Regions from separate parts of the Micromonospora sp. NPDC048871 genome, predicted to be linked through region 2. Evidence: riboswitches for the same ligand, from Rfam matches in the RefSeq annotation. Region 2 holds a riboswitch; each other region holds the start of a gene.

Region 1 (4,919 bases), on a different contig from region 2:
TTCGTATCCGGCCTCGTCGACGGCCGCGCGGACCGCCTCGTCGTCCAGCGGCTGTTCGCTGGTGACCTTGACCTGGCCGGTGGCCAGGTCGACCGCTACCTCGGTGACCCCGGGCAGCGCGGTGACCTCGGCGCTGACCGCGCCGACGCAGTGTCCGCAGGTCATGCCCTGCACCTGGTACGTCGTGGTGACCATGGAACTCTCCTCCTCCGCCTGACCCGGCCGAGAGGCGGCCGGCGTCTTGAAGAATACCCACGGGGGGTATCTCCAACGCCGACCCTAACATACCCCCCGGGGGTAGGTTATCCTCGTTGTCATGACCACACCCGCGCCGATCCGTGGCTACACCGCCAGCAAGGACCAACTGCTAGCCCGGCTTCGCCGGGTCGAGGGTCAGGTACGCGGCGTCGAGAAGATGGTCGACGAGGATCGCTACTGCATCGACGTGCTGACCCAGATCTCCGCCATCCAGGCGGCACTGGACAAGGTCGCCCTGGGCCTGCTCGACGGGCACGCCCGGCACTGCATGCACACCGGCGCAGTCGAGGGCCGCGCCGACGAGATGGCCACCGAGATGATGGCCGCCGTGGGCCGCCTGATGAAGCGGGGCTGAACGCCACCACGACACCCAGGTCGCCGGCCGCGAACCGCCGAGGAACGGGCGCGGCCTGCGATCCGATCCCGGGCTGGCTACGATTCCCAGACGATGGTCTGCCGACATCCGGGCCCACCGGCCTGCGTCCGCCACCGGCGGCGCACCCGCATCCGCCGCCACTGTCCGGCGGCCGGTCAGAGCCCACCCCGGCAATCACCGTACGCAGCGGGTCCGCCACATTCCGGCCACCTCGGCCGCCCACCGCGACAGTCGTACGACCGGGCTGAACCGACTCGCCCGCCGACACGTACTCCGCTGAAGAGATCGTTGGGAGACTAGCGAATGGGCGCCGATCACAGCCGGACCGCTCCGCCCACCCCGCCCGGGGTGCGGCGGATCCTCATCGTGACGGTCGTCCCCCTCTTCCTCGTCACGTTGATCGCCGCCCTGGTGCTCTGGCCCCGCGACGCCCCCCGCCCGGAGGCCGCCGACGACCTGCCCCGCTACCAGGGCACGGTCACCCGGGTGGTCACCGAACCCTGCCCGCCCAACCCCACCGTGCCGGAGGGCACCCCGACCACCGGCGGGGGTCCCTGCGGCACCGTCACGGTGCAGGTCCAGGACGGCCCGGACGCCGGTCAGCAGGTCGACACCCCCATCCCGGCCGGGCCGGGCGCCCCCTCGGTGGACGTCGGCGACGAGGTCATCCTGGTCTCGCTGATCGACCCGGAGGACCCCTCGATCAGCAACTACAACATCGCCGAGCACCAGCGGGGGATGCCCCTGATCTGGCTGGGGGTGCTCTTCGCCGCCGCCATCGTGGCCTTCGGGCGGCTGCGCGGGCTGGCGGCCCTGGCCGGGCTGGGGGCCAGCTTCGCCATCCTGCTCACCTTCGTACTGCCGGGCATCAGCGCCGGCCAGCCGCCCCTGGTGGTGGCCATCGTCGGCGCCGCGTTGATCATGTTCGTGGTGCTGTACCTGACCCACGGGGTGTCCGCGCAGACCTCGGTGGCCGTACTCGGCACCCTCGGCGCCCTGGTGCTCACCGGGCTGCTCGGTCTGGCCGCCACGAACGCCACCCACCTGACGGGGTTCGGCAGCGAGGACGCCACCACCCTGTCGATGTTCCGGGGCGATGTCGACCTGCACGGCCTGCTGCTGGCCGGCATCATCATCGGTTCGCTGGGGGTCCTCGACGACGTCACCGTCACCCAGGCCGCGGCGGTCACCGAGTTGGCCCACGCCAACCCCAACCTGTCCCGCCGCCAGCTGTACCGCTCGGCCACCCGGGTGGGCCGGGCCCACATCGCCTCGGTGGTGAACACCATCGTCCTGGCGTACGCCGGTGCCTCGCTGCCCCTGCTGCTCCTGCTGACGGCCGACTCCCGCGCCCTGGGGCAGATCCTCACCAGCGAGTTCCTGGCCCAGGAGATCGTCCGCAGTGTGGTGGCCACCCTGGGGCTGATCGCCGCCGTACCCCTGACCACCGCCCTGGCCACGGTGGTGACCACCGCCGGTCGGCAGCGCGCCGGGACGGACCTCGCGGCCCCCGCCCCCGACGAGGTGGCCGCCGTCGGCGAAGGCCGCCCCCGGGTCCCCCGGCCGGCTACGGACCGGGCCGAGGCCCTGCAGGCTCTCAGCGATCCGCGTACCCGTCACACACCCCCCGCCACCCGTTCGGAGTGGCCCGAACCGGACAGGAGCACCGACACCCCATGGTGACACTGCTCAACGTGAGCACGCCGACCACATCGGTCGCTATGCGTGGCGCTCGTCACCCATTGCGATTACGAAATGACGTATCTCGCCGGGTTCGGTACGTAGAAGCCCAGACGGACTCTCGGGTAACCTCACTGCCGGTCACCGCCGAAGGCGCGCACCGGCGCCTGCGGTGCCACCGCCCAATCGCCGCCAGGCGAGCCGGGGACCCAGGTACCTGGGGTGAATCCGCGAAAGCGGTAGGGGCCACTTCCGTCCCGAACCCGTCAGCTAACCCGGTCGGCGGTCGATGGAAGGGAAGACAGTGACGGCACCCCTACGCCGCTGGTTGACGCCCGTGGTGGCCGTGTTCGCCGCGTTCGCCGTCTTCGCCGGCCCCCTGCCGGCGACGGCTGCGCCGAACGCCCCCAAACCAGCCGGTCACGACGACGATCCGCCGATGCTCAACGAGTTGATCGAGGCGACCAACCGGGACTACACCAAGGCCAAGTCGAAGCTGGAGAAGTCCAAGAAGAAGCAGCTCAAGCTGGCCGTCGAACTCCGCCGCGCCGAGGCCGACCTGGACGCCCTTGCCCCACAGGTCGCCGAGATCGCCACCCAGTCGTACCGGACCGGGCGGGTCGGCGCGATCGCCATGCTGTTGCAGACCAACGCGCCGGACTCCTTCATCCACCGGGCCTCCGCCCTGGACGAGCTGAACCTGGTCAACAGCAAGAAGCTGGCCGAGGTCAACGCGGTCAAGCGCCGCGCCGAGACGGCCAAGCTGGCGCTCGACGCCGAGGTACGCGAGCAGCAGAAGCTGACCAACGACATGGCCCGCAAGAAGAGCGACGCGGAGAAGTCCCTCCGGCTGGTCGGTGGGGTCGGCCTCACCGGTGGCCTGGTGGCCGCTACCTCCCCGGTGGCCCGCCCCGGCCCCAACCGGTCCTCCGACGGCGGCTGGAAGCCCGAGTCGTGCAACCAGGACGACCCGACCACCTCGGGCTGCATCACCGCGCGCACCCTGCACATGTACAAGGAGGTCAAGCGGGCTGGGTTCAACCGGTTCGTCGGCTGCTACCGCCCGGGTGACAAGTGGGAGCACCCCAAGGGCCGGGCCTGTGACTGGTCGTTGCAGAACAGCGGTTTCCGCCCCTGGTACAACAACGACACCCGGATCTACGGCAACAACCTGGCCGCCTTCCTGGTCCGTAACGCCGACCGGCTGGGTGTCTACTACGTGATCTGGAACCGGCAGATCTGGTTCCCGGCGACCGGATGGAGTTCCTACAGCGGCCCGTCGAACCACACCGACCACGTACACGTCTCGATGCTCTAGCGTCTCCGGCACCGCTTCGAGGGCCGTCCCGCCGGCTGGCAGGACGGCCCTCGTCGTCAGGCGGCGAGGGCGGCGGTGGCAACCAGGTCGGCGGGCTCCGCGGCCACCGCCCGGGCCTCCCCGGCGGCCAGCCGGTACGACATGCCGACCACCGCGCAGCGCCCGGCGGACACCTCGGCGGCCAGGGTGGTGGAGGCCTCCAGCATCGCCGTCACGGTCTGCGCGATGTGGATGTCGACGATCTGGTTCAGGTCCTCCACCCCGGCGGCCTCCGCCCGGCGCAGGCTGGGCACCACGGCGTCCACCACCGCGCCCAGGTGCCCGGCGGGGGTGCTGCCGGTGGCCAGGGCCGCCCGGGCCGCCTGCACGGCACCGCACGAGTCGTGCCCGAGCACCACCACCAACGGCGTACGCAGGACGGCCACCGCGTACTCGACACTGCCCAGCACCTCGGGGCCGATGGTGTGCCCGGCGGTACGGACCACGAAGAGGTCCCCCAGCCCACGATCAAAGATGATCTCGGCGGCCAGTCGGGAGTCCGAGCAGCCCACGATCACCGCGAAGGGATGCTGCTCGGCCGCCACGGCGGCCCGCCGCCCGGCGTTCTGATTCGGATGCCACGGGGTGTCGGTGACGAACCGCCGGTTGCCGGCGATCAGCTCGGCCAGCGCCCGCTGCGGGGCACCCGGAAGATCCGCAGTGAGCAGTTCACGCTCCAGCCCTGGGTGTGTTCCGATCGCTCCGGGTCGACTCATCCGGCGTCTCCTCGCTGCTCATGGGATGCCTGGTCACCCCGGCCGACGCTGGTCGCGGGCTGCTCCAACCGTCACACGCACTGCAAGCCGCGTCAAGCAATGCGTGATATGCATTTCAGGTATCGCCGAACACTTGCCTTCGCGCAGGTCAGGGTGCTCGGGCCGGACGGCGTGGCCCGGAGAAGCCGAAAGGCCCATACGATGGGCGGCATGGCAACCACCGGCGAGCGGGAGAACGCCCGTAACTGGACTTTTCTCACCAATCATGCTCATGTGCTGCTCGCCATCGCCCGCAACCCCACTGCCCGGTTACGGGACGTCGCCGACGAGGTGGGGGTGACCGAGCGGGCCGCCCAGGCCATCGTCGCCGACCTGGAGGCCGGGGGTTACCTGCACCGCACCCGGGTCGGGCGACGCAACGAGTACACCCTCAACCCGGCCGGCCGGTTCCGTCACCCCGCCGAGGCCGATCGACAGGTCGGCGACCTGCTGGCGTTGTTCACCAAGGAGCCGGTGGCCGGCCCCACCCCCT
Region 2 (4,919 bases):
ATCGCGGAGCGGGACGGCTACCGGCTGGCCCGGGTCGGCAACTTCGGCGCCCTGGTGGAACGCGACGCGATGGTCTTCCACGCCGCGCAGCGACGTCACCTGCTCGACGCGGAGTACGAGGGGCTGGTCTTCGGCCGGCTGGACCTGCGGGACGGCCAGGTGCTCTACGTCGGGCGGCTCGGCATCCGTGACGAGGACGCCAGCACCCTGGTGGTCGACTGGCGCGCCCCGGCCGCCGCGGCCTTCTACCAGGCGACCCCGGCCGAACCCCTCGGGGTGGTGCGGCGCCGGACCATCCAGTCCAGCGGGGAACGGGTCACCCGGATCGAGGACGACCTGCTCGACCCGGACGCCGCACCGGCGGAGATGCCGGTGGTGGGCGACGGGGCCCTGCTGGCCACCCTGTCCCGGACCACCGGTCGGGGGATGCGCGACATCGTCGCGACCATTCAACGGGAGCAGGACGAGGCGATCCGCTCCCCCGCCTCCGGGGTCACCCTGGTCTCCGGCGGCCCGGGTACCGGCAAGACCGCGGTGGCCCTGCACCGTGCCGCGTACCTGCTCTACGCCGACCGCAGCCGGTACGCCGGGGGCGGCATCCTGGTCCTCGGCCCCTCCTCGGTCTTCGTCTCCTACATCGCCTCGGTGCTGCCGTCGCTGGGCGAGGACGCGGCCACCCTGCACTCCCTGGGCAGTCTCTTCCCCGGGGTGACCGCCACCCGGACCGACCCGCCCCGGGTGGCCACGATCAAGGGCTCGTTGCGGATGCGGCGGGTCCTGGAACGGGCCGTCCGGGATCCCGCTCCGGGGGTACCCACCCAGTTGCGACTGCTGTACCGGGGACAGTTGCTGCAACTGGACCGGGCGGAGCTGAACACGATCTGGAACCGGGCGCTGCCGCGCGGCGCCCGCCGCAACGAGGTGCGCCGGGCCGGCTTCGACGGAGTGCTGGCCGCGCTCTGGGCTCAGGCCCGTCGACTGGGCATCGGCGCTCTGCCCGAGCAGCGCGCCTTCGAGGACGAACTGATCGACCGCCCCGACTTCCGGGAGTTCCTCAAGGCCTGGTGGCCCCGGCTGCATCCCCGGCACGTCCTCGGCTGGCTGGCCGACCATGAGCGGCTGCGCCGGTACGCCGGGGGCGTCCTGTCCGGCGCAGAGATCCGGCTGCTGGCCGAGGCGTACCAGGGGCTGGCCACGGAGGGTCCGACGGTCGCCGACGCCGCCCTGCTGGACGAACTCGACACCCTGCTCGGTAAGCCGATGCGCCCGGCCCGGGCCAAGCGGGACCCCTTCCAGTTGGCCGGCGGGGTCCGGGAGTTGAGCACCTTCGCCGATCGACAGCGAGCCGCCCGGCAGGCCGCCCGCGAGCGCCCGGAGGACTACCGGGACTACGCCCATGTGGTGGTCGACGAGGCGCAGGACGTCTCGCCGATGCAGTGGCGGATGATCGGCCGACGGGGTCGGCTGGCCTCCTGGACGGTGGTCGGCGACCCGGCGCAGACCGCCTGGACGGGAGATCCCCAGGAGTTGACCCGCGCCCGGGACAAGGCCCTGGGACGGCGTCCGCGCCACCTGTTCACCCTGACCACGAACTACCGCAACTCGGCGGAGATCTTCGCGGTGGCGGCCGAGGAGATCCGTCGGGTGTACCCGGACCTTCCGCTGCCCACGGCGGTCCGCTCCACCGGGGTGGAGCCGATCCGACTGGTGGTGCCGGCGGCCGAGTTGGCCGGCCGGGTGGTCTCGGCCGCGCGCACCCTGCTGGAGGAGGTCGAGGGCACCGTCGGGGTGATCACTCCGGTGCCCCGGCGGGCGGAGGTGGCGGGCTGGCTCGGCGGCCTGGGCGGCGATCGTCTCCAGGTGGTGACGAGCCTGGAGGCCAAGGGCATGGAGTACGACGGGGTGGTGCTGGTCGCCCCGAGCGAGATCCGGGCGGTGCCGGACTCCGGGGTACGCACCCTCTATGTCGCGCTGTCCCGAGCCACCCAACGGCTGACCACCATCGACCTCGGCTGAGCCCGCCCGGACACGCTGGGTACGGACACCCCGGTGACTGGTGTCACCAAACGGGCATATTCGACACTTATGTCTGATTCTCTGGTGAGCAGACGAACACCACGAGTCACACCGGCTGCACAGGTAACGGCAGTCCCGGTAGGCTCGGCTCCGGCCTCCGCCAGGCGGCACCCACCGGTGCCGGCGGTGGCCGCCGCTCAATCGCCCGCGAGGGCGAGCCGGGGAACCATGTTTTTCTGGGGTGCATCCGCGCACGCGCGGTAGGGATCTTCCGTCCCGAACCCGTCAGCTAACCCGGTCGGCGGCTGACGGAAGGACATGTGCATGCCAACAGTGGCAACCGCTAGACCGGCCGCCCGCACGGCGGCCCTGATCTGCGCGGCGCTCGCCCTGGCCGTGGGGGCCGCGCTGCTTCCCGGCCCCGCCGCGGCGGCGCCCGGCGATGTCGGCGACGAAGGCGGCACCCCGGCGCTGCGGGCCCAGTTGGAGGCGGCCAGCAAGGGGTACCTCGACGCCAAGGCCGCCCTGGACCGTTCGGTCAAGCGGCAGAAGCAGCTGGCCGGCCAGCTCACCGCCACCGAGAGCCAGCTCGCCGAACGCGGCAGCAAGGTGGCCGAGATCGCGGCCCAGGCCTACCGCTCCGGTCGGCTCAGCGCGGCGTCGGCCCTGCTCAACAGCGCCTCCCCGGCCGGCTTCATGGACCGGGCGGCGGCCCTGGACGCGGTGGCCGCCAACGAGGAGCGCGCCCTGGGTGAGCTGCGGGCCACCCGCGACGAGGTCAGCCGGACCAAGCAGGCGCTGGACCGGGAGGTCCAGGAGCAGCGCAAGCAGGTCGCGGTGATGGCCAAGCGCAAGGATCAGGCCGAGCGGGCCCTGACGGTGGCCAACGAGCGGGCCGAGGCCGCCCAGCGGGCCGAGCGGGCACCGACCCGGGCCGGTGGATCCAGCCCCCGGGCCGCCCCCGCGCCCCGCAACGCGAACGGCTCGTGGCCGGCGGAGTCGTGCAGTGTCAACGACCCCACCCCGGCCAACGGCTGCATCACCCCGCGCACGCTGCACGCCCTCAAGCAGGCCAAGTCGGCCGGGTTCACCCGGTACGTCTCCTGCTACCGGTCGGGCGGCTCCGGCGAGCACCCCAAGGGCCGGGCCTGCGACTTCGCGGCGCAGAAGAACGGCTTCGGTGGGGCCGCCACCGGCGGTGACCGGACCTACGGCAACAACCTGGCGGCCTACTTCGTCAACAACGCCGACCGGCTCGCCGTGCTCTACGTGATCTGGTACAAGCAGATCTGGCTGCCCAGCAGCGGCTGGAAGACCTACAGCGGCGCGCGGGGCGATCCGTCCAGCGACCACACCAACCACGTACACCTGTCGGTGTACTGACCGATCCTCGCCGACGCCGGGTGGGCATCCCCACCCGGCGTCGTCGTGTCCGCCCCGGCCGCTCGAAGATCCCTGTCCCCCGCCCGTCGCCGCGCGGGAATCCGCCACCTTGGTTACCGTCGAGGGTGAAGTGGACATTTCGCCACGAGGGGGCAGTGCATGAGGCAATCCACCATCCGGTTCACCCGGCCCGACAACCGCAGGTGGCTCCGGTGACCGGGCACGTCATGGTCTTCGCGCCCACGCCGCTGCTGACCGTCACCGTCGACCAGCCCAACGACACCCCGGAGCTGCACCTGCACCCCGGCGGGCAGGGGGTCTGGCAGGCCCGGATGGTGCTGTCCCTCGGTGTCGAGGTGGTGCTCTGCACCACCCTGGGCGGCGAGATCGGGCAGGTGCTGGAGCCGTTGCTGGTCAGCGAAGGGGTGGAACTCAAGGTCGTGGCCCGCGACTCCGGCGGCAGCGGGGGGTACGTGCACGACCGCCGGGAGGGCAGCCGGCGGGAGGTCATCGACGTGCCCGGTCAGCCGTTGAGCCGCCACGAGTTGGACGAGCTGTACAACCTGGCCCTCAGCGAGGGACTGCGAGCGGCGGTGTGCGTGTTGAGCGGCCCCAACCACCCCAGCCTGGTACCCCCCGACCTGTACCGCCGCTTCGCGGCCGATCTGTGCGCCAACGGCAGCCCGGTGGTGGTCGACCTCAGCGGCGAACACCTGACGGCCGTCCTGGACAGCGGGGTGTTCTTCCTCAAGGTCAGCCACGAGGAGTTGATCGCGGACGGGCGGGCCGCCGGTGAGGATCAGGATCAGCTCATCACCGCCCTGTACGACCTGCACACCGCCGGCGCGGACAACGTGCTGGTCAGCCGGGCCGACAAACCGGCCCTGACCCTGCTCGACGGCGAGGTGTTCGAGGTACGGATGCCCCGGTTGGAGGCGGCCGACCCGCGGGGCGCGGGGGACTCGATGACCGCCGGGGTGGCGGCCGTGGTGGCCCGGGGCGGCGACATCCGTACCGCGATCCGCACCGGGGCGGCGGCCGGCGCGCTGAATGTCACCCGGCACGGGCTGGGCACCGGACGACTGGATTCGATCACCGGTCTGGTCGACCGGGTCGAGTTGGTGCCGGCCGGCAACCGGCCGCAGTTCCGCACCACCCCGGACGAGTGGGCCCACCGGGCAGGCGGCCGATGACCCTGCGGGTACTGATCACCAATGACGACGGGATCTCCGCCCCCGGCCTCCACTCGCTGGCCCGAGCCGCGGTCGCCCGGGGCCTGGAGGTGGTGGTGGCCGCCCCCTTCGAGGAGGCCAGCGGCACCAGCGCCGCGATGCGGGCGGTGGAGCAGGAGGGCAGGGTGGTGGTCCACGACCATCCCCTGCCGGAGTTGGCGACCACCCCGGCGTTCGCGGTGGGGGGTTCTCCCGGGTTCATCGCCCTGATCGCCGTGCACGGTGCCTTCGGGCCACCCCCGCAGGTGCTGCTGTCCGGAATCAATCGGGGCGCCAATGCCGGCCGGG
Region 3 (4,919 bases), on a different contig from region 2:
TGCAGAGCATCAACCGGGTCACCAACACCTCCTGGTACCCGATCCGGCAGGGCACCACCGCCGAGCGGCAGATGAAGACCCAGTTGCGGGTCGGCGGCAAGAACACCCTGAACATCTACCTGGGGGCGCTGAGCAACAACCTGCTCGGTTGGGCGACCTTCCCGCAGCGCACGCTCAACAGCATGGACGGGGTGGTGGTGCTGAGCGAGTCGCTGCCCGGCGGCACGGCCACCAACTACAACCAGGGCGACACCGGCACCCACGAGGTCGGTCACTGGCTGAACCTGTACCACACCTTCCAGGGCGGCTGCTCCGGCTCGGGTGACCAGGTCTCGGACACCCCGGCGGAGGCTTCCCCGGCCAGCGGCTGCCCGACCGGTCGGGACACCTGCTCCGCCCCGGGCCTCGACCCGATCACCAACTTCATGGACTACTCGTACGACTCCTGCATGTACCAGTTCACGGCGGGCCAGGCCAGCCGCATGATCAGCGCCTGGAACACCTACCGAGCCGCCTGACGCGAGCCCTTCGGCACGTACCGCCTCCGGTGCCGGTCCCGTTCGACGGGGCCGGCACCGGCTGGTGTCAGGCCGCGCAGCGGGCGCGGCGGGCGGAGTGGGCCGCCAGGGAGGCGGGCCGCTGGGCCTGGGGGGCGGTGGTCGCCGGGTCGAGCCAGACCTGGACGGCCGGCACCCCGCCGTGCTCGCCGGGCACCTCGGGGTTGGCGTGCCCACGGCGGCTGAGCATCGCCACCTCGATCGTGAACTCGAACAGCCGCCAGTCGACCTGGGGCGCGGCGCGGGCGGCGAGCGCCAGGCGGGCCACGGTGGCGTCGTCCGTCACCGGCCAGGCCCGACCGGCGAGGTATGCCTCGTCGTCGCTCTCCTCGGGCGGGAAGGAGTGCAGGGCGTAGCGCCCGTCGCGTTCCAGGTCACGCCGCTTCGGAGAGTCGATCACGAAGCAGTAGAGACCGTCATCGGTGATCACCGGGGAGACCGGGTGCACCCGGGGCCCGCCGTCGGGGCGGACCGTGGCCAGGTAGCCGAAGCCCGGGCCGTACTGCTGCATGAGGAGGCGGATCGCGTCGGCGAGTCGGGGCTCGTCGGCGGCGAAATCGGACCAGGAAGCCATGCCGACATCTTATCGAACATACGTTCTAGTCAGGTAGCGCGACACGCAGGTCAGCCATATCGGTATGGTGTGGCGATGCTGCTCTCCGACCGCGACCTGGTCTCCGAGATCAAGGCGGGCACCCTCGCGCTGGAGCCTTTCGAGCCCACCTTGGTGCAGCCCTCCAGCATCGACGTACGCCTGGACAAGTTGTTCCGGGTCTTCAACAACCACCTCTACACCCACATCGACCCGGCGACCCGGCAGGACGACCTGACCTCCCCGGTGGAGGTGCCCGACGGCGAGCCCTTCGTGCTGCACCCGGGCGAGTTCGTGCTCGCCTCCACCCTGGAGGTCATCTCCCTGGGTGACCAGCTCGCCGGTCGACTGGAGGGCAAGTCAAGCCTGGGTCGGCTGGGTCTGCTCACCCACTCCACCGCGGGCTTCATCGACCCCGGCTTCTCCGGGCACGTCACGCTGGAGCTGTCCAACGTGGCGAACCTGCCGATCACCCTCTGGCCCGGCATGAAGATCGGTCAGCTCTGCATCTTCCGGCTCTCCTCGCCGGCCGAGCACCCGTACGGGTCGGCCGTCTACGGTTCCCGCTACCAGGGCCAGCGCGGCCCGACCCCGAGCCGGGCCTGGCAGAACTGGCGCACCTGGCCGACCCGCTGACCTCAGCCGGGCCGACCGAAGCTGTGGACGGGGCTGCTCTCCATCCGTTTCATCTTCACCGGCTGACCGGCGCGGGAGGCGTGCACCACCCAGCCGTCGCCGACGTACATGCCGACATGGTGCAGATCCCGGTAGTAGAAGACCAGGTCACCCGGGCGTAGGGCGCTACGGGCTACCGACCGGGTCACCTGACGCTGCCGGGCCGCGTTGTGCGGCAGGGCCACCCCGGCCCGCGCCCACGCGGCGAGCATCAGACCGGAGCAGTCGTACGCGTAGGGTCCCTCAGCACCCCAGGAGTACGGCTTGCCGATCTGGGCGCAGGCGAACTTCACCGCCACCCCGGCCGCCCCGCCCGGATAGTCGGCCGGACAGGGCGCGGGCCGCAGCGGGCCGCCACCACCCCGGCCGTACGCCCGCAGTCGCAGCCGCTGCAACCGGTCGATCTCGGCGTCGATCTGGCGTCGCTTCCCCGCGAGTGCGACCTCCGTCCGGGTCAACTCGCCGATGGCCACGTCCAGCCGGGCCTTGGCGGCGGCGAGTTCGTCGCGTAGCGCGGCAGCCTGTCGTACGGCCTGCTGCTGGTGGTGGGCGTACCGGTCGAGCAGGCCGATCTGCTCCACGGCCTCGCCGGGGGATCTGCTGCCCAACAGCGCGTTGACGGCACCGACAGTGTCACCCATGTACGCCCGTGCCGCCAGGGCGCCTACCTGGCTCATCGCCTCGTCGACCTGGCGCTGGAGGGGGGCGATGCGGGCGGCCAGGGAGTCCGCCTCCCGGCGCTTGCCGGCCAGATCCTGCCGGGTGGCGTTGTGCCGTTCGATGAGTGGTTCCAGCCGGTTCCAGTCCGCGTCGATCCGGCGCTCGATGGCGTCGACGGACGGGTCGGCGTGGGCCGCCGTGGCGCCGCCGGTGAGGATGACGGCGGTCGCGGACAGGGCGGCTAGTGCGGTGGTGCAGCGGTACCAGTGAGATCGCGGCGCAGCCGTCACCGGGCCGGGCGTCATCGCCCGGGGGGACGGTGGCCGCGGGGCATGGTGTGCCACCGGGCTCCCAACTCCTTCTTCCCCATACCGCCTACCGGGTTAGCTGACGGGTTCGGGCGGGAAGGGGGCGCCCTACCGCGCGGATCGCGGATTCACCCCGGGTACCTGGGTCCCCGGCTCGCACAGGCGACTCGGCGGTGTCGGACCGTCACCGCCCCGGGTGGGCTGAACTGCCATCGGGCCGACAATTGCCCAGCTTAGGGACGACCTCCGTCGATACACAACAGATCCACGCCGTGACGCAGGGTGTCCAGATCCGACACAGAGCAGGGCCCCCGATCTCTTGACCGGGGGCCCTGCCGATGTTCCTGTGCGATCCCTCAGCCGGGTCGACGGAAGCCGGCGATCGGCATGGTGGTGATCGGAGAAACGTTCACCGGTTTACCCGCTCTGGGCGCGTGCACCATTTGATTGTTGCCCAGATAGAGGCCGACGTGACTGAGGTCACTGCGGAAGAAGACCAGATCGCCGGGGCGGGCTTCGGCCCGGGAGATGGCCTTGCCCTCGTTCCACTGCGCGCCGGTGAAGTGCGTCAGGTAGATGCCGGCGGCCTTGTACGCGTACTGGGTGAGGCCGGAGCAGTCGAACGAGTTCGGGCCGGTGGCACCCCAGACGTACGGCTTGCCGACCTGGGCGCAGGCCACCCGGATGGCGGTCCGGGCCGCCTCGCTGACCACCCCGTTGATGGTCGGGCAGTTGGTGGTCTTGACCGTGGTCACCGGCAGGGACCGCTCAAGCTGCTTGATCTTGGTGTCGATCTGCTTCTTCTTCGCCGCCAGCTGCTTTTCCTTGGTTTCCTGGTCGGCGATCAGCGCGTCGAGCTTGGCCTTCTGGTCGTCGTACTTCTTGCGGACCTTCATCACGCCCTCGAGCTGCTGCCGCTCGTACGCGGCCAGCCGCTCCAGCAGGGCCATCTGCTCGCCCAGCATGTCCGGCTTGGCGTTCAGCAGCACCGCCCCGAGTTCCTGGGAGGGCCCGTTGACGTAGTACCGGGAGGCCAGGTCGGCCACCCGGTTCATGGCCAGCTCGGCCTCCAGGGCCAGGGGCTGGATCTTCTTCTGCAGGTCGCTGGCCTTCTTGCGGTTGACCTTCAGCTGCGACCGCACCTTGTTGTACTGCTCGATGGTGGGCTCAAGCTGCTGCCACTGCTTGTCGATCTGGCGCTCGATCTCCTCCACGGAGGGTTCCGCGTACGCGGGGGCGGCGATCAGGCCGGCACCGACCGCGGCGGCGGCCACCAGCACGACCAGGCGGTGCGCAGCTCTCCGTAGGCCACCTGGACGACGCGGCCATCCGGGCACAGGACGATGGAGGGGCATGGTTGCCACCGACAGCGACTCCTTTGCAGCCGACCGCCGGGCGTCCCGCGAGCGGTTGAGGGGCGAGACAGACGACCCGCGGCGGTCGGTGCCCAACATTAGGGAAGGCGCGGTGTGGAATCAAGGCGACCAACGGTCGATTCACGTTTGCGCAACCAACCGCACACAAAGGGTGTCGATCATTTCGTTATAGTCACGCACGTCAATTAGAAAAATGAGGTACGGCGGGCCACATCGGCCCGCCGTACCTCGTACGGTCACGTGCTGGTCAGCCGGCGACCGGCTCGCTCTCCTCGACGCCCCGACCCTGCTCGGGCCGGACCGACCGCAGTAGGACGCTCGCCACATCGACCACCTCGACCTGCTCGCCGGCGCCCTTGCCGTTCACCCCGTCGGTGAGCATCGTCGAGCAGAACGGGCAGCCGACCGCGATGGTCCGCGCCCCGGTCGACATGGCCTCCTCGACCCGGTCCACGTTGATCCGCTTGCCGATCCGCTCCTCCATCCACATCCGGGCGCCACCGGCACCGCAGCAGAAGGAACGCTCACTGTTCCGCGGCATCTCGGTGATCTCGGCGCTTACCGCGCTACCCAGCACCTCGCGCGGCGGGGTGAAGATCCGGTTGTGCCGCCCCAGGTAGCACGGGTCGTGGTAGGTGACCCCGCCGTCGACCGGCTGCACCGGGGTGAGCTTGCCGGTGGCGACCAGGTGGGCCAGCAACTGGGTGTGGTGCACCACCTCGAACTCCCCGCCGAGCTGGCCGTACTCGTT
Region 4 (4,919 bases), on a different contig from region 2:
TGGCCCTGACCGGCACGGCCGTGATCCTGCTGGGGCTGATGGTGCTAGCCGGCCCGCTGCGCGAGGCGGGCAACCTGGAGCTGCTCGCGGCCAACCTTCCGGTACGCACCTGGGTACCCCGGATCACCGCCCGCCTGGGTGACATCGTGGCAGGCCTGCTGGCGGTGTTGGCCCTGGCCGCGATGGCGGGACTGCCCGCCACGGTGGCCCTGGCGGCCAGCCTGCTGGCCGGTGCCGCCGTGGGGGCGGTCGCCGGCAAGCTGGTCATGCGGCGACTGCGGCCCGGTGCCGGTGGCTCCCCGGTCACCCGGGAGCTGCGCCGGCGCCAGCCGGAGTTCCTGCTGTACTTCTCCGCTCCCCCCGGCTCGGAGTACCAGGTCACCATGTGGCTGCCGTACCTGGAGCGGATCGGTCGGCCCTTCGTGGTGATGTTGCGGGAGCCGGAGGCGTTGCCGGTCATCGCGGCGAAGACCACCGCCCCGGTGCTCTACTGCCCGACCCTGCGCAGCATGGACGAGGTGCTGGTGCCGAGCCTGCGGGTGGCCTTCTACGTCAACCACGGCGCCAAGAACAGCCACTGCCTGCGCTTCACCCAGCTGACCCATGTGCAGTTGCACCACGGCGACAGCGACAAGGCCTCCAGCGCCAACCCGGTGTCGGCGATCTTCGACCGGATCTTCGTAGCGGGCGAGGCCGCCATCGACCGGTACGCCCGGGCCGGGGTGGACATTCCGGCCGAAAAGTTCGTGGTTGTCGGCCGCCCCCAGGTCGAGGCCATCGAGGTGCGTACCGGCCCGGTCCGCCGCTTGCCGAACCCCACCGTGCTCTACACCCCCACCTGGACCGGGCACCACGCCGACGCCGACTACTGTTCGCTGCCGTTCGCCGAGACCCTGCTGACCCGGCTGCTCGACCGGGGGGCCACGGTGATCGTGCGACCCCACCCGTACACCGCCCACAACCCGGCCTCGGCCCGCCAGTTGGGGCGGCTGCACGACCTGCTGGCCGCCGACCGGACCCGCACCGGCCGCCCGCACCTGTTCGGTGCCGCCGCCGGGGCGTTGACCCTGGCCGAGTCGGTGAACCGCGCGGACGCCCTGATCTCCGACGTCTCTGGGGTGGTGTCCGACTGGCTGCACTCCGGCAAGCCGTACGCGGTCACCGACACCGGGGTCGACGGCGACCGGTTCCTCGAACGGTTCCCACTGGCCGCCGCCGGCTACGTACTGCGTCGGGACCTGACCGAGGTGGACGAGGTGCTGACCCGGCTGCTGGACACCGACCCCCTGGCCGAGGCCCGGTGGGCCACCCGCCGCCGATACCTCGGGGACTTCCCGACCGAGACGTACGCCGAGGGGTTCCTGACCGCCGCCCGGCGCGAGCTGGACCCGCACTGGGCCGCCCCGGCGCCCCGGTCCGCCAGCGACGCCCCGCTCTCCCCCGCCACCTGAGCGACCCCGCCACCTGAGCGACCCCGCCGCCGGGCATCGGCCCGACGGCGGTCGACTCATGGACACAGTGGACTCTGCCCGAGGGTCGCTCGCGGCCCTGTGCTCCAATCAGGGTCATGATTCTCCAGCGCGTCGTCGCCGTCGTTCTGCTGTTCTACTGCTTCGTGGGGATGGTCCTCTCGCGTGTCTACCCGTTCATGGACGACTGGTCCGAACTGGCGGAGACGGCGATCGCGATCAGCAGCGCAGTGGCAGGAGTGCTCGGGGTGGTCCTGTGGTTACGCAAGTCCCCTGAGCAGGCTTCCCCTGAGCAGGCCGGCGACGGCGAACGCCCCTGACCGCGACCGGTCAGCGTACGGCGTCGAGCAGCGCCAGTACGGCCGCCGGATCCTCGACATGGGCGTTGTGGCCGAGGCCGGGCAGGGTCACCACCGGAACCCCGTACTGCTTGAGCTGTGCCTCGGAAACCATCGGATCGTGCTCGCCCCGGGCCAGCAGCACCGGCGCCTCGATCCCGGCCAGCAGGGTGGTCAGGTCGGGCTCACCGACGCCGAAGGCGGCCGGATCCATCGCCAGCCGCCACCGGCCGTCCACCTGCCGCAGCCCGGCCGCCACCGCGGGATCATCCGGGCTCAGCAGGTCGGCCAGGCCGGCGACCCGCAGGTATCGTCGGGCCGCCTCGTCGCGGCTGTCGAACCAGGTGACCGGGCGGGCCGCGAGATCACCGGCGTGGGCCAGTTCCGCCGGGGACCAGACCGCCTTGATGCCGAGCCCGACCACCGCCTCGACCGTGAACGCCCGATTCGCGGCGGCCAACGCCAGACCGACCACCCCGCCGAGGGAGTGGCCCAGCACGATCACCCGATCGCCGGGGTGCAGGCCGGCGGCGACCTGGTCGGCCAGCCCGGCGAAGGAGTACCCCGCCAGCGGCGGCGACCCGCCGTGACCGGCCAGATCCGGCGCCATCCACCGGCCGGGCCAGCGCTCGCTCAGCAGCGGGGCCGAGGGTAGCCACACAGCACCGCTGGCACCCATTCCGTGCAGCAGCAACAGCATCGGCGAACCGTCCCGCCCGCCCGACTCGATGATCATGTCGGGCAGTCTGCCACCGCCCGCACCGGCTCGGCGAGAGCCACGACCGGGATACGACACCGGGCGCCGACCCCACAGGGGTCGGCGCCCGGTACGAAACAGGTCGATCAGGAGGAGTAGCCGCGGGTGGCGGCCCAGTTGGCCAGATCGATCGTGCTCAGCCAGTACGAGTAGTACGAGGGGTCGGCCGAGTCGGCGATCTTGACCATCCGGCCCTCGTCCTCGTAGCCGACCACGGCGACGTAGTGGCCACCCGGGAAGGAGTGCCAGCCCCCGGCGGTGTCCGTGACGCTGCCGGCGACGTTCACCACGACCCCCCGGCCGTCGGAGATGGCCGTGACGACATCGGCCTGAAGCTGATCCATCTGGGCCGGGGTGGCCGCGCCACCGGGAATCATCGTGGTCCGGTACGGGCTGCCCTTGACCATGGCGTTGAGGACCCGGGTGGTGTCCCGGGCCGAGTTGGTGCCCGAGTAGGTGGTGCCGAGCGCAGCGCCCAGGGTCTCCTGGTCCCGGTCGATGCCGGCGGCGCTGAGCGCGTTACGCACCGCTGCCGGGCCGCAGTACCACCCGTTGATCTGGGCCTGGTAGTCGTACGACAGCACCTTCTTCGCCGGGGCCTTCGGCGCGGCCTCCTCGCCGGCCAGGTCCGGGTCCGCCGAGGCGGCCTCCGGCGAGGCGGCGGCGCTGGACGGCGCGCTGCCGGGCTCCGCGCTCGGCGCGGCACTGCTCGGGGCGGCGCTGCTGGGGGCGGTGGCTACCCGGGCCAGGCCACGGGAGGCGGCCGGCTCCTCGCGCAACTCGGCCACCACGGCGGTGGTCTGCGTCTCGGCCGGGTCGTCGATCTGGGTGACCACGGCGCCGGCACCGGCGGCCAGGGCCAACGCCAGCGCCGAGGTGGCCACAAGCTGGTAGGGGCGTTCGGTGGCCAGCCGACGCAGCTGACGCTTGAGGGTGTGCTTCACGAATCCTCCACGGGCTCAGGGGTGGTGTGGCACAGCGGCTCCGGCCATCCGGTGGACACCCGGAGGCGGAGTACGGGGCGGTGCCGTTTCACGGGATGCGCCCGGGGATCGGGCGACTGCGGTGGGCCTGGGTCAGCGCGCGGACAGCGGACCGGCGAGCGCAGGCACCACGGGGCCGTGGAGGCGCAGGAATATCGGGGGGCGCTGATTGTGCTGCACGAGGAAAGGAGCTCCTTCCGACACCGCCGACCGGGTTAGCTGACGGATTCGGGCGGGAAGATCGCCCTACCGCGGGCCGTGGCTCGCGGATTCACCCCAGTGGTGCAGTGGGTCCCCGGTTCGTGAGATCACGATTGAGCGGGTCGGCGCGGCGTCGCCACTTGCGAACGGTGACCGCACCGGACGGGCCGACATTACTGTGCGTTACAGCTCCTGCCAAGGCCGCCCTGAGCTGCCTAAACCTTCTCGCAGCCTAAATTTTTCGGGTACCGGGGAACTGTCGTCGCTCAATGGGACTCCGGGTCAGGAGGGCACCGCCGGTCGACAACAGGACCCGAGGTTGGCAAAGCCCCGGAAATTACGCCCGGCATTCGATGTCTGCCCTCCGATGACCGATTCGGCGATGACTGTGACCGGGGTCACCGAATAAATGGGAAAAAGAGCCTCCGACTCAACCGGCCCGGGCCACCCGCCAGCGCGCCACGGCTCCCTGAGGGCCGAGGACGACCCGGGGTGAGGTCGGCAGCGGGTACGCCCGCGTCCGCTGCGCTGCGGCGTACGCCTCGGTCGACAGCGCCCGAGCCGCGTCGACGGCCAGTTCCGCGGCCCGCCAGGCCTCGCGCTCCTGCTGCCGAGCCGCCTGATAAGCCGCCTGACGCCCGTCGCGTACCACCCGGGCCAGGAAGATCTCCTGCTCGGCGGGGTGACGTCGGGGATCCCAACCGGCCCGGTGCGCCAGGGCGTCGGTGAGCTGCCGGGCCGACAGATCACCCCGCCAGTACGCCGTCATCGCGGCGTGGCGCAGCCAGCGTTCCCTGGCGGCGTACTCGGTGGGGGTGTGGGGCGTACCGGGGGTGGGCAGCGCGCCGGCGGCGGCCAGTCGTCGGGCGGCGGTCTCCGCCTCGTCGTACGCGGCCCAGGCCCGGTCGAGTTCCGTCTGGGCACGCTGCCACGCCTCCCGGCGGCGGGCGGCGTTCTGGGCGGCCCCCGCCGCGGCCACGGCCACCTCGCCGGCATAGCGCCGCAGGTCCACGGCGGCGGGATCCTCCTCGGAGGGGGCCGGGTCCCGGTCGGTCGAGGGGGCCGGTTCGGGTCGGGCCACCAGCACGGTGAGCACACCCAACGCGAGCACCAGCAGCACCGACCAGATGGCGGCGGCTCGGGGGACGTCGATCAGGAACTGGTAGAGAAG

Evidence for each region. Region 2 has a riboswitch for cyclic di-AMP ahead of ACGFIK_RS25215 (hypothetical protein). Riboswitches for the same ligand answer to the same signal wherever they lie in the genome.
Region 1: linked by a shared signal. The riboswitch ahead of ACGFIK_RS22170 (hypothetical protein) and the one ahead of ACGFIK_RS25215 (hypothetical protein) in region 2 are both predicted to bind cyclic di-AMP.
Region 3: linked by a shared signal. The riboswitch ahead of ACGFIK_RS10180 (NlpC/P60 family protein) and the one ahead of ACGFIK_RS25215 (hypothetical protein) in region 2 are both predicted to bind cyclic di-AMP.
Region 4: linked by a shared signal. The riboswitch ahead of ACGFIK_RS16870 (C39 family peptidase) and the one ahead of ACGFIK_RS25215 (hypothetical protein) in region 2 are both predicted to bind cyclic di-AMP.

What each region holds. Positions count from the first base shown of each region.
Region 1 covers NZ_JBICUM010000011.1:136,653-141,571, forward strand. Annotated here, with positions in the region: gene ACGFIK_RS22155 (cation transporter) at 1-195, opposite strand, end outside; gene ACGFIK_RS22160 (metal-sensitive transcriptional regulator) at 317-613, shown strand; gene ACGFIK_RS22165 (YibE/F family protein) at 938-2,317, shown strand; cyclic di-AMP (ydaO/yuaA leader) riboswitch at 2,484-2,615, shown strand; gene ACGFIK_RS22170 (hypothetical protein) at 2,619-3,632, shown strand; gene ACGFIK_RS22175 (carbonic anhydrase) at 3,689-4,387, opposite strand; gene ACGFIK_RS22180 (MarR family winged helix-turn-helix transcriptional regulator) at 4,589-4,919, shown strand, end outside.
Region 2 covers NZ_JBICUM010000016.1:26,666-31,584, reverse strand. Annotated here, with positions in the region: gene ACGFIK_RS25220 (HelD family protein) at 1-2,016, shown strand, start outside; cyclic di-AMP (ydaO/yuaA leader) riboswitch at 2,201-2,336, shown strand; gene ACGFIK_RS25215 (hypothetical protein) at 2,341-3,399, shown strand; gene ACGFIK_RS25210 (PfkB family carbohydrate kinase) at 3,612-4,592, shown strand; gene surE (5'/3'-nucleotidase SurE) at 4,589-4,919, shown strand, end outside.
Region 3 covers NZ_JBICUM010000003.1:262,460-267,378, forward strand. Annotated here, with positions in the region: gene ACGFIK_RS10165 (zinc metalloprotease) at 1-518, shown strand, start outside; gene ACGFIK_RS10170 (pyridoxamine 5'-phosphate oxidase family protein) at 586-1,131, opposite strand; gene dcd (dCTP deaminase) at 1,207-1,785, shown strand; gene ACGFIK_RS10180 (NlpC/P60 family protein) at 1,788-2,774, opposite strand; cyclic di-AMP (ydaO/yuaA leader) riboswitch at 2,842-2,975, opposite strand; gene ACGFIK_RS10185 (NlpC/P60 family protein) at 3,149-4,147, opposite strand; gene ACGFIK_RS10190 ((Fe-S)-binding protein) at 4,416-4,919, opposite strand, start outside.
Region 4 covers NZ_JBICUM010000006.1:307,979-312,897, forward strand. Annotated here, with positions in the region: gene ACGFIK_RS16855 (CDP-glycerol glycerophosphotransferase family protein) at 1-1,451, shown strand, start outside; gene ACGFIK_RS16860 (hypothetical protein) at 1,568-1,789, shown strand; gene ACGFIK_RS16865 (alpha/beta hydrolase) at 1,800-2,543, opposite strand; gene ACGFIK_RS16870 (C39 family peptidase) at 2,651-3,508, opposite strand; cyclic di-AMP (ydaO/yuaA leader) riboswitch at 3,737-3,878, opposite strand; gene ACGFIK_RS16875 (hypothetical protein) at 4,179-4,919, opposite strand, start outside.